Regions from separate parts of the Chromobacterium fluminis genome, predicted to be linked through region 1. Evidence: riboswitches for the same ligand, from Rfam matches in the RefSeq annotation. Region 1 holds a riboswitch; the other holds the start of a gene.
What was found. A riboswitch is a leader RNA that binds a small molecule or an ion and turns the genes downstream of it on or off. The one in region 1 is predicted to bind glycine.
Positions count from the first base shown of each region.

Region 2: another riboswitch for glycine. It lies ahead of HA052_RS18205 (trimeric intracellular cation channel family protein); the one in region 1 lies ahead of gcvT (glycine cleavage system aminomethyltransferase GcvT).

Region 1 is NZ_JAAOMA010000006.1:59,658-65,913, forward strand. Features, by position in the region: gene gcvP (aminomethyl-transferring glycine dehydrogenase) at 1-2,045, opposite strand, end outside; gene gcvH (glycine cleavage system protein GcvH) at 2,169-2,555, opposite strand; gene gcvT (glycine cleavage system aminomethyltransferase GcvT) at 2,629-3,717, opposite strand; glycine riboswitch at 3,759-3,855, opposite strand; glycine riboswitch at 3,870-3,961, opposite strand; gene HA052_RS06230 (dihydroxyacetone kinase family protein) at 4,207-5,889, shown strand; gene HA052_RS06235 (M15 family metallopeptidase) at 5,935-6,256, opposite strand, start outside.
Region 2 is NZ_JAAOMA010000029.1:2,136-8,391, reverse strand. Features, by position in the region: gene purU (formyltetrahydrofolate deformylase) at 1-644, shown strand, start outside; gene HA052_RS18210 (DUF3141 domain-containing protein) at 885-3,362, shown strand; glycine riboswitch at 3,499-3,585, shown strand; glycine riboswitch at 3,587-3,769, shown strand; gene HA052_RS18205 (trimeric intracellular cation channel family protein) at 3,969-4,703, shown strand; gene HA052_RS18200 (LuxR C-terminal-related transcriptional regulator) at 4,738-5,523, opposite strand; gene HA052_RS18195 (aldehyde dehydrogenase) at 5,688-6,256, shown strand, end outside.

The sequences.
Region 1 (6,256 bases):
AAACCCACTTGGGCGTTGAGGTTGGCGCCGTCCATATACACTTGGCCGCCGTGCTGATGGATGATCGCGCAGATTTCGCGGATAGGCTGCTCGAACACGCCATGGGTGGACGGATAGGTGATCATCAGCGCCGCCAGCTGAGCCGAATGCTGCTCAGCCTTGGCTTTCAGATCCGCGACGTCGACGTTGCCGGCCTCGTCGCAATCCACCACCACCACCTGCATATTCATCATCTGCGCGGTGGCCGGGTTGGTGCCGTGGGCGGAGCGCGGAATCAGGCAGATATTGCGCTGGCCGTCGCCGCGCGACTCATGGTAACGGCTGATCGCCAGCAGGCCGGCGTACTCGCCCTGGGCGCCGGAATTGGGCTGCATAGAGATGATGTCGAAACCGGTGATCGCGCGCAGCTGCGTTTCCAGGCCGGCGATCATTTCCAGATAGCCCACCGTCTGTTCGCGCGGGGCGAACGGATGCATATTGGCGAACTCCGGCCAGGTGATCGGGATCATTTCACTGGTGGCGTTGAGCTTCATTGTGCAGCTGCCCAGCGAGATCATCGAATGATTCATCGCCAGGTCGCGGCTTTCCAGCTTCTTCATATAGCGCAGCATCTCGTGCTCGCTATGATGGGTGTTGAACACCGGGTGGCTCATGAAAGCGGATTCGCGCTTCAGCCCGGCCGGAATCGCGTCGGCTGCCGCGGCGTCCAAGGCCGCGATGTCGGCGCTCTTGCCAGTGAAGATTTCGATCAGGCGCGCCAGATCGGCCTCGCTGGCCGCTTCGTGGAAGGCCACGCCCAGCACATTGCCGCCTGCGCGGCGCAAATTGTAGCCGGCGGCCAAGGCCGCCTGATACACCGCGTCGGCCTTGGGCGCGTCAACTTGCACCGTGTCGAAGAAACGATCGAACACCAGCTTGCCGCCGGCGGCCTTGACCGCGTGCGCGAAGATGGCGGCCAGACGGTGGATGCGGGCTGCGATGCGCTTGACGCCCTCCGGACCGTGGTACACCGCATACATGCCGGCGATATTGGCCAGCAGCACCTGGCTGGTGCAGATATTGGAGTTGGCTTTTTCGCGGCGGATGTGCTGCTCACGGGTCTGCAGCGCCATACGCAGCGCGGTCTTGCCCTTGGCGTCCACCGACACGCCGATGATGCGGCCCGGCGCCGAGCGCTTCATCTCGTCCTTGAACGCGAAATAGGCGGCGTGCGGGCCGCCGAAGCCCATCGGCACGCCAAAGCGCTGAGTGTTGCCGATGGCGACGTCCGCGCCCATCTCGCCCGGCGATTTCAACGCCACCAAGGCCATGATATCGGCGGCCACCACCGCCACCGCGCCCTTGGCCTTGACCGCGGCGATGTGCGGGGTCAGGTCGATCAGGTCGCCGGCTTCGCCCGGATATTGGAACAAGGCGCCGAAGTATTCGCCCTTGCCCGCTTCTTCCGGGTGGCCCAGCACCAGTTCGAAGCCAAAGTACTTGGCGCGGGTCCGCATCACGTCCAGGGTTTGCGGCAGCACGCGGCTGTCCACGAAGAATTGGCCGGACTTGGCCTTGGACACCCGGCGCGTCATCGCCATCGCCTCGGCGGCGGCGGTAGCCTCGTCCAGCAAGGATGCGTTAGCCAGTTCCAGACCGGTCAGGTCGATCACCATTTGCTGGAAATTCAGCAAGGCTTCGAGACGGCCTTGAGCGATCTCGGCCTGATACGGCGTATAAGCCGTGTACCAGCCCGGGTTTTCCAGCAGATTGCGCAGAATCACCGTTGGCGTCAGCACCGGGTAATAACCCTGGCCGATGAAGGATTTGTTGACCACGTTCTTGGCGGCAACGGCCTTTAGCGCGGCCAGCGCCTCGGCTTCCGGCATGGGATCCGGCAGCTCCAGCTTGCGGTTCAGGCGGATGTCGGCCGGCAGCGTCTGCGCCACCAGCTCGTCGATGGAGGCCAGGCCGATGGCGGCCAGCATTTGCTCGCGCTCTGCGTCGGACGGGCCGATGTGGCGGGAGATGAATTCTTTGCGGTTGAAAAGTTCGGAGAGAGACATGAGTACGAGACCTTCTGTGCTTGCCGTCCGCGCCGCGACTTTCGCGGCCAATCGGGTGTTGCTGGATATCCGGGCGAAAAAAACGCCTCGCGACCGATTAGGACTGCGAGGCGGTTTTCACCATCAGGCGCCAATTTCCTTGGCGTAGGCGGCGGCGTCCATCAGGGCGTCCAAGTCCGCCGGATCCGCCGGCTTGATCTTGAAGAACCAACCCGCCCCGTAGGGTTCGCTATTGGCCAGTTCCGGTTCGGCTTCCAGTTCCTCGTTGATGGCCAGCACTTCGCCGGCAACCGGACAGTAGATGTCGGAAGCGGCCTTCACCGATTCCACCACGCCGGCCTGCTCTTCCTTGGCCAGCTTGGCGCCCACTTTCGGCAGCTCGACGAAAACGATGTCGCCCAGCAGTTCCTGCGCGTGCTCGGTAATGCCCACGGTCACGGAGCCGTCGGCTTCCAGGCGCAGCCATTCGTGGCTTTCAACGTATTTGAGTTCGGCGGGGATGTTGCTCATGAGTGTCTCCAGTCAAATCCAGGTCTTAAACGATATTCCCGGCCGCGTCTCGCGGCCTGCCCAAGCACGCCGCTCAGGCGAAAACTTTTTTGCCGTTGCGCACGAACGGCATCTTGACCACGCGCACCTCGGTCAAAGTGCCGCGCAGGTCCACCAGCGCCTTGTCTCCGGTGGCGGCCGGCACGCGCGCGATTGCGATGGAATGCTTGAGGGTGGGCGAGAAGGTGCCGCTGGTGATCACGCCTTCGCCAACCCCTTCCACCACCACTTTCAGGCCTTCGCGCAACACGCCGCGGCCTTCCAGCACCAGGCCCACCTGCTTGGTCTTCACGCCGGCGGCTTTCAGCGCTTCCAGCGCCTTGCGGCCGATGAAGTCGCGCTCAGCCGGTTCCCAGGCGATGGTCCAGCCCATGCCGGCTTCCAGCGGGGAAACGGTTTCGTCCATATCGTGGCCGTACAGATTCATGCCGGCCTCCAGGCGCAGGGTGTCGCGCGCGCCCAAGCCTATCGGCGCCACGCCGGCGGCCTGCAGTTGCTGGAAAAAGGCCGCGGCCTCGACGCCGGGCAGCATCACTTCCAGGCCGTCTTCCCCGGTGTAGCCGGTGCGGGCGTAGAACCAATCGCCGGCGGGCTGGCCTTGGAAGGGCTTCAAGGCCTGGATGACGTCGGCAAGCTCGGGCTTGACCGCGCAGACCTTGGCGATGGCCTGCGGGCCCTGCACCGCCAGGATGGACAGATCGCGGCGCACCTTGATGTCCACGTCGAAATCCGCCTTGCGCCCTTCCATCCAGGCCAGGTCTTTGTCAGTGGTGCCGGCGTTGATCACCATGCGGTAACCGTAGGAAGTCAGGTAGACGATCAGATCGTCCACCACGGTGCCGTCGGGGGTAAGCATGCCGGAATACAGCGCCTTGCCTTCGAAGCCGAGCTTGGCCACGTCGTTGGCGATCAAGCGCTGCAGCCAGGCCTTGGCGTCCGGCCCGCTGATGTCCAGCACCGTCATATGAGAAACGTCGAACATGCCGGCGTCGCTACGCACGATTTCATGTTCTTTTAGTTGGGAGCCGTAATGGATGGGCATTTCCCAGCCGGCGAAATCGACCATCTTGGCGCCGGCGGCGATATGGGATTCAAACAGGGGCGTGCGTTTCGGGGCCGTCATGGGTGCGTCCTTAGCAAAAGCGTGTAGTGTTGCTCTGTTCCCTACACCCCTCTGTCCCTGCACCTGAGATTTTCCGGCCTTGCGGCCGTTAGCCCCTTCGGTGGGCATCCGTGGATGCCGCTCTCCAGATTCGGCGAACTGGCTGCGGCCAGTCCGATGATGCAGTCCTTTTGCCTGAGCGATTGCGGGTGCGCTTGCGCCTTCGGCGGTGGCGCGGACGGCCACTCTCTCCTGCATGACGTGCCAGATTATGGTTGCTGAGCCGGGCCTTGGCAAGCCGCGTTTATCTTCAACTTAAACAATGGCTTAAAATATTCGAAACCGCAAAACATTGAACCAGCATTGCTTCGTTTAAGATTGATTGCGAACATATTTCACTTCGTTATCGATCACGTAATCGACAAACTCCCCCTCCAAGCAAAGCTGATCGTAAGATGACATCCATCTTTACCCAGCACGATCTCTATCCAATTTGGAAAGGAAACCGCGATGCGAAAACTAATCAACGATCCGCGCCATGTGGCGCGGGAGATGCTGGAAGGCCTGGCCGACACCCTGCCCGGGCTGGCGCTGCTCGAAGAGGAAAACGTCTTGCTGCGCGCGGACCTTCCCGCCCCCGGCCTGCTCGACAAAGTGGCGCTGATCTCCGGCGGCGGCAGCGGTCACGAACCCGCCCACGCCGGCTACATCGGCCACGGCATGCTGGACGCCGCCGCGGTGGGCGACGTCTTCACCTCCCCCAGCGTTGACACCGTGCTGGCGGCGATCCATGCCGTCGCCGGCCCCAAAGGCGTGCTGCTGATCATCAAGAACTACACCGGCGATCGGCTGAACTTTGGCCTGGCTGCGGAGCTTGCCCGCGCCGAGGGTATTGCCGTCGACAGCGTGGTGGTGGCCGACGATGTAGCGCTGCGCGACACCGTGGAGCCGGCGCGTCGACGCGGCATCGCCGGTACCGTTCTGGTGCACAAGATCGCCGGCGCGGCCGCCGCCAACGGCGCCAGCCTGGCCGAGGTCGCCGCCGCGGCGCGACAGGCGGCGGAACAAGTGGCCACCATGGGCGTGGCGCTGGGCGCCTGCACCGTGCCGGCCACCGGCCGCCCCTGCTTTCACCTAGGCGACGACGAAGTGGAACTGGGCCTGGGCATCCACGGCGAAGCCGGCGTGCGCCGCGTGCCGCGCCAATCCGCCGACGCCTTATGCGCGACGCTGCTCGACGCCATTGTCCGCGACAAGGATTGGCAAGCCGGCCAGCGGGTGGCGATGTTGGTCAACGGCCTGGGCGGCACTCCGCCGATGGAGCTCGCCATCGTGGCGCGCAGCGCGCTGGCCTCGGCGCGACAGCGCGGCTTGCGAGTGGAACGGCTGTGGAGCGGCAACTTCATGACCGCGCTGGAAATGCCGGGCTGCTCGCTGTCGCTGCTGGCGCTGGACGAACAGCGCCTCAACTGGCTGGATCAAACCGCCCTGGCCCCGGCCTGGCCCGGCTCCGGCCTTCTGCCGGCGCGACGCCAGCTGCGTCCGGCGCCCCCGCGCTCGACAACGCCGCTCTCCGTCGCCGAAGCCGACCCCAAATTGCGCGCCGCGGTCTGGGCCGCGGCCAACGCGCTGGACGCCGCCGAACCGCTGTTGACCGAACTGGACGGCGCGGCCGGCGACGGCGATCTGGGCGTCAGCATGCAGCGCGGCGCGGCGGCGATCCGTGCCTTGCCGGACAGCGCCTGGAGCGATCCGGCCACGGCGCTGCGCACAGTCGGCCAGGCCTTGCGCCAAGCCATCGCCGGCAGCTCCGGCCCGTTCTACTCCACCGCTCTGCTGCGTGCGGCGCGGCGGCTGGACACGGCGAACGCGCCCGGCCCGCTCGACTGGGCCGCCGCGTTCAAGGACGGCGTCGCCGCTATCGCGGAACTGGGCGGCGCGCAGCTAGGCGATCGCACCATGCTGGATGCCTTAACGCCGGCCGCAAACGCTTTCGAGACCGCTCTGAACACTGGCCAGGGTCCAAACGAGGCCTGGCGTTCCGCGCTGGAGGCGGCGGAACGCGGCTGCGCGGCCACCGCCGCCATGCGGCCGCGCTTGGGACGGGCCAGCTATCTGGGCGAGCGAGCGCTAGGCGTGCCCGACGCGGGCGCCAGCGCCGCGCTGGTCTGGTTGAAAGCGCTGGCCGGCTAGCGCTTGACGATGTGGCCGCCTCGACCCCGCGGCGGCCGCGTCGAATCAGGCCGATGCCGGCTCCATGGACGGGTAAACCCAGTCCACGCCCAGAGCCTGTCCCCACAGACAGTCGCCCAAGTCGTAATGCCACCATTCCTCGGCATAGTTGCTGAAGCCGGACTGCTTCATCAGGTTGAACAAGACGCGGCGATTGTCACGCACCGCCAGCCAGCGTTCGGACGAAAAGCCCTGTGCCGGATCATGCGGCGCTTCGAAGAAATCGGTGCGCGACGCCGGCTCCGCCGCGTCGAAGGCCGTGCCGAAATCGCAGATCTCGCCGGTGTCCCGCCGGCAGATCGCCAGATCGATCGCTCCGCCTGAATTG
Region 2 (6,256 bases), on a different contig from region 1:
GCGGCCACTATCAAGACCTGCAATGGCAATTGCACGACCGGCGCCAACGCGCAAGGGTGCTGATCATGGTGTCCAAGCTGGACCATTGCCTGAACGACTTGCTCTATCGGCAGAAGATGGGCGATCTGGACATGACGGTGGCCGCCGTCGTCTCCAATCACCGCGACCTCGCCCCCATCGCCGAGGCCTACGGCCTGCCCTTCCACCATCTGCCGCTCAGCCCGGACAACAAGCCGCGCCAGGAGGCCGCACTGCTGGCGCTGATGGACGACAGTCAGGCGGAGCTGCTGGTGCTGGCCCGCTATATGCAGGTGCTCTCCAGCGCCACCGCCGCAAAACTGGCCGGCCGCGCCATCAATATCCATCACTCCTTCCTGCCCGGCTTCAAGGGGGCGCGGCCGTATCAGCAGGCGCACGAGCGCGGCGTCAAGCTGATAGGCGCCACCGCCCACTACATCACCGACGATCTGGACGAAGGCCCGATCATCGAACAAGTGGTGGAACGGGTGGACCACGCCTACAGCCCGGAGCAATTGCAGGCGGCCGGCCGCGACATGGAGTGCCAGGCGCTGGCGCGCGCGGTGCGCTGCCATCTGGAGCGGCGCGTCTTCATCACCGAACGGCGCACTGTGGTATTACGCTGACAGTTGACCGGCGAAGAACCTGTCCACGATCGGCTGCGCGTCGTGAGACGCTACATGGTAAGTACCCTTTCGAAATGCCCATGCACCAAGAGTACGTTCCGCTTTCTCAGCCGTTTTCGCCTTGTTTCGCCCTCGCTCGCGAGAGCGTGGACAAGCTCAAACAGGAACTTTATCTATTGCAACGCAACAAAAGGAGGGTACAGTAGCCAGTTATCCGTCATACCAACCAAGAGGTGCCGTATGTGGTCGCAAACAGCCGTCTGGTCCAAGCTCTTCTCCTCCAACCCGGTCGCCGACTACTGGCGCGACGCCTGCGAGCGCAGCCTCCTCTACTGGGACGTGCTGCATGACCGCGGCGCGGCCTACCTGCAACACGTGCAAAGCGGCAAACCGCCGGTGTTGGTGTTCGACTACAAGATCATCCTGGACGGCCGCAGCCTGCCGGACCCGGCCAACTACGCGCTGACCGCCATCCTGCCGCCGGCCGGCTGCCCGGCCACCAATCCGGCGCTGCGCCCCTTCGTGGTGATAGACCCGCGCGCCGGCCACGGCCCCGGCATCGGCGGCTTCAAGATGGACAGCGAGATCGGCATTGCGCTGCAGCAGGGCCACCCCTGCTACTTCATCATGTTCTTCCCGCAGCCAGTGCCCAGCCAGACCATAGAAAGCGTCAGCCGCGCCGAATACGTCTTCCTCAGCAAGGTCAACGAACTACACCCGGACAGCGACGGCAAGCCCTTCGTCATCGGCAACTGCCAGGGCGGCTGGGCGCTGGCCATGCTCGCCTCCGTGGCGCCGGAACTGTTCGGCCCCATTCTGCTGGCCGGCACCCCGCTGTCCTACTGGGCCGGCGTCACCGGCAAATACCCGATGCGCTACTCCGGCGGCATGATGGGCGGCACCTGGACCGCCTCGCTGGCCGGCGACCTGGGCAACGGCAAGTTCGACGGCGCCCACTTGGTCAACAACTTTGAAAAGCTGGACCCGGCCAACACCCTGTGGAAGAAGCCCTACAACCTGTACGCCAAGGTGGACACCGAGCGCGAACGCTTCTTGAGCTTTGAACGCTGGTGGGGCGGCCACTACCTGCTGAACAAGCAGGAAATGGAATGGATATCCCAGCAGCTGTTTGTGGGCAACCATCTGGTGGAAGGCAAGATCGTCAGCAGCGACCAACACCGCGTGGACATGCGCAACATCCGCTCCCCCATCATCGTGTTCGCCTCCTGGGGCGACAACATTACCCCGCCGCAACAGGCGCTGAACTGGATACCGGACCTGTACGACAACGCGGAAGACATCCGCGACAACGAACAAACCATCATCTACTGCCTGCATAACAAAGTGGGCCACCTCGGCATCTTCGTCTCCGCCGGCATCGCCAACCGCGAACACAGCGAATTCGCCAGCGCGCTGGACCTGATCGACGTGCTGGCCCCCGGCCTGTACGAAGCCATCATCGAGGACGTGGCCCCCGGCACCCCCGGTCAGGAATACATCAAAGGCCGCTACATCATCCGTTTCGAAGCGCGCGAGGTGTCCGACATCCTGGCCCTGGACGACGGCCGCGAAGACGAGCAAGCCTTCGAAGTGGTGCGCCGCGTTTCCGAGATCAACCAAGGCGTTTACAACCGCTTCATCTCCCCCGTGCTCCAGGCCGTCAGCAGCGAAGCCAGCGCCCAGTGCCAGCGCCAACTCAACCCGGCGCGGCTGGAACGCACGCTGATCTCCCCGCTCAACCCCTGGCTCAGCTGGCTCAAGCCCGCCGCCGAATACGTGCGCGCCCACCGCCATCCGGTGAGCGTGGACAACCCGCTGTGGCGGCTGCAAGAACAATGGTCCGGCTGGATGGCGCAAAGCCTGGACCGCTACCGCGACCTGCGCGACGCCGCCACCGAACACGGCTTCAAAGCCGTGTACGAATCCCCATGGCTGGCCTCCGTCGTGGGCGTCCAGCCGGCCCGCGAAGCCCGCGCCGCCCGCGGCGACAGCTGGGAGAAACGGGAACGGCTGCAACTCAAGCGCCAAACGCTGGACCCCGCCTACGAAACCGGCACCCTGGCAGACGGCTTCGTGCGCCTGCTCACCTATGTGGCGATTGGCCGCGGCATCATAGACGAGCGCCCGTTCAACGCCATCCGCCGCATCATGCGCGACATCCGCCACGAATACCCGCTGACCCTGATGCAGCTGAAAGAAATCGCCCGCAAGCAAGTCTTCCTGGTGCGGCTGGACGAAGCCCGCGCGCTGGCCGGCCTGCCCAAGCTGCTGCCGGAAGAGCACCGCCGCCGCCAGGCCTGGCAACTGGCGCACGAACTGCTGGCGCTCAGCGGCGACATCGCCCCGGAACAACAACAGCGGCTGGACCAAGTGGCCCACGCCCTGCAACTTGACATCCACGCGCCGGCGGCGCCGGCCATCCTGCCGCCCACCGAGCCCGTAGCGACAGCCGCAGCCGCTCCCACTCCGGCCCCCGCCGTCAAGGCCAGCGCACCGGCCAAGAAAGCGGCCGCACCGCGCAAACCGGCCGCCCAAGCTCCGGTCAAAACAGCGGCCGCCGACAAGCCCAGCGCCGCCGCCAAACCCGCCGGCAGCACGCCGGTTGCGGCCAAGCCGGCCTCAAGCAAGCCCGCGGCGGCCAAAACCGCCAAAGCCCCGGCCACGCGCAAACCCGCCGCCGGCAACGGCGCGGCCAAGCCCAAGACGCCTAGCAACTAAGAAACAGCCAGCGCGAAAACGCCCGGACGGCCAAGCCGCCGTCCGGGCGTTTTTCTGTCGATACCGCGCTGCAACATTTTTGCCTCGCCCCATGTATACAGTCGTTGACTGAACAATACAGCAAACGCTAATATCCTTGCCTGCTGCGGGAGAGAGGGGCATGCGCCCCCGCCGAAGACGCAAACTCCCATAATCGCTCAGGCAACAGTACCGCAGCCCATGGATACCAGCCGATTGGAGAGAGGCCCTAAGCGCCCGTTCATCCTCTGCTACGCTTCAGCAACAGCGCGTCAGATGATGCGACCGGCCCTTAGCCGCCCACCGAAGGGGCAAGTGACATCCGGCAAAGCCCGCACACAGGCCGCGCCCGTCATCTAACTCTCAGGTAAAAGGACAAGGGGAGAGGCAATGCCGGCAGCGCCGCGCCCACGCGCAGCCCGCCGGCCATGCTCAGAACGTGTTTACGATCTCGCGAGCAAGAACGAGACAAGGCGAAAACAGCTGAGAAAGCGGAATGTACGAGTGGTACATGAGCATTTCGAAGCGGGTTTCAACGCCGTATCGTCGCAGCGCAGCAGATCGTGCACCAGCTCTCAAGGAAAACCCGTGTTCGAAACTCTTGCCCAGGCTGCGCGCCACCTGGCATGGCCCGCCCATTGCCAACCTATTTTCCCACCCGGCTTCGCCGCTCACCTCGGCGCCAGCCTGTTTGACCACTGCAACTACATGCTTACCCTGATCTACCTGATCGCCATCACCGCGGAAGCGATGACTGGCGCGCTGGCGGCCGGCCGCCGCAATATGGACATCTTCGGCGTTACCGTCATCGCCTTCCTCACCGCCCTGGGCGGCGGTACCGTGCGCGACATCGTGCTGGGCCGCTACCCGATAGGCTGGACCCAACACCCGGAATACGTCGGCCTCGTCGTCGCCGGCGGCCTGGCCGCCGTGTTCGTGGCCCGCTACATGAAGCGCCTCAGCCGCGTCTTCCTGGTGCTGGACGCGCTGGGCCTGATCGCCTTCACCATCATAGGCTGCGGCGTGGCCCAGTCCATGGACTACCACCCGGTGGTGGTGGTGATGGCCGGCATGATCACCGGCATTGCCGGCGGCATCCTGCGCGACGTGCTGTGCAACCGCGTGCCCGTGGTCTTCCGCCAGGAACTGTACGCCAGCGTCTCCTTCGCCGTGGCCCTGCTCTATCTGGGCCTGATCAAACTGGGCGTGCCTCACGATCTCAACGTGCTGGCCAGCTTCGCCGTCGGCCTCGCCATCCGCCTGGCCGCCATCTGGCGCGAATGGCGGCTGCCGGTGTTCATGTATCGGCACGACCTGCATTAACTAACCCTAGCTGTTTCACCGCTGCGCCGCGGCATCAGGATTGAATCCCCGCCAGCAGCAAAAACAAGGCCGCCTGGCTGGACACGCCCAGCTTGGCGTACAGATGGCGGCGGTGCACCTTGGCGGTTTCCAGCGAAATGCCCAGCTCGCGCGCCACGCCCTTGGTGGAGTAGCCGCCGAGTATCAACAGCGCCACCTCCACCTCCCGCTTGGTCAACGGCGAGGAGCCCTGCGCGCGCAGCGCCTCTTCCAGTTCCCGGCGGCTCTGCCTGCCCGCCTTGGCCCCCGGCTGACGCAGCCCTTCGTCCAGACGCGCGGCCAGACGCGACAAGGGCAGCAGCCAGGGCGCGAACAGATTGCAAACGCCCAGTTCTTGCTCGCTGAAGCGGCGTTTGCTGCCCAGCGACAGGGACAGCACGCCCTCCGGCAGCGCTTGCAGAAACTGGATTTCATCCGCCACCACATTGCGCGAAAAGTAACGGCGAAAGTACTCCGTCTCCCGGAAACGGTCCGGCGCCACCTCGTCCAGCCGGTACACGCCGGCGGCCGGGCGCTTCAACGCGAAACCATAAAACGGGTCCAGCAGATACAGGCCGCGCCGGTAGTCGGCGAACAAATCGTCTGCGGCGTAATTGGCCGCGTGATCCGCCAGCACCCGCGGCGGCGCCTCCTGGCGAAACAACACCGCCACCCAGGTATCGAAACTCAGGTGCTCCCGTAGAAACGCCGCCATCCGTTGCCAAAAGGCCGCGTTGTCGACGCCGTCCAGCAAGCGCCCCAATTGCTGGTGAAACACCAGATCCGCCACATTCAGCTGCATGCCAGCTACCCCGATCAGGTTAGTCCCGCCTTCCGCCCTAACGCTTTCGCGTGATGTCCGCCGCCAAGGGGACTGACTAGTATGACTCCAGCCTGCGCGACAAGACTAGCCATGATGTGAGTCCCCCCCACCCCGTCGCGCCGCCTGAACCAGGAGTGATCGCCATGCCCATGCAGGATCTGTCCTACTGGCAACGCCGCGCCGCCGATTTGCGCCCGCCTTGCCTCGCCTTCATCAACGGCCGCTTCGTTCCCGCCGCCGACCGGCGCACCTTCACCGACACCAGCCCCATCCACGGCCGGCCCTTGGGCGAGATCGCCCGCTGCGGCGAGGCCGATGTCGAACTGGCGGCGCGGGCCGCCCGCGCCAGCTTCGAATCCGGCGTCTGGTCGCGCCGTCACCCGCGCCAACGCAAGGCCGTGCTGCAAAAGCTGGCGGCGCTGATCCGCCAACACGGCGACGAACTGGCGCTGCTGGACTGCCTGGACATCGGCAAGCCCATTGCCGACGCGCGCCATATCGACGTGCCGGGCGCCGCCGGCGTGTTCGACTGGTACGCCGAAGCCGCCGACAAGCTGTACGGCGAGGTCGCCCCCGGCGCCGACGACGCGCTGGCCCTGATCACCCGCGAACCGCTGGGCGTGGCGGCGGCGGTGATCCCGTGGAATTTCCCGCTGGACATGGCGGCGTGGAAGCTGGCGCCGGCGCTGATGGCCGGCAATAGCGTGATCCT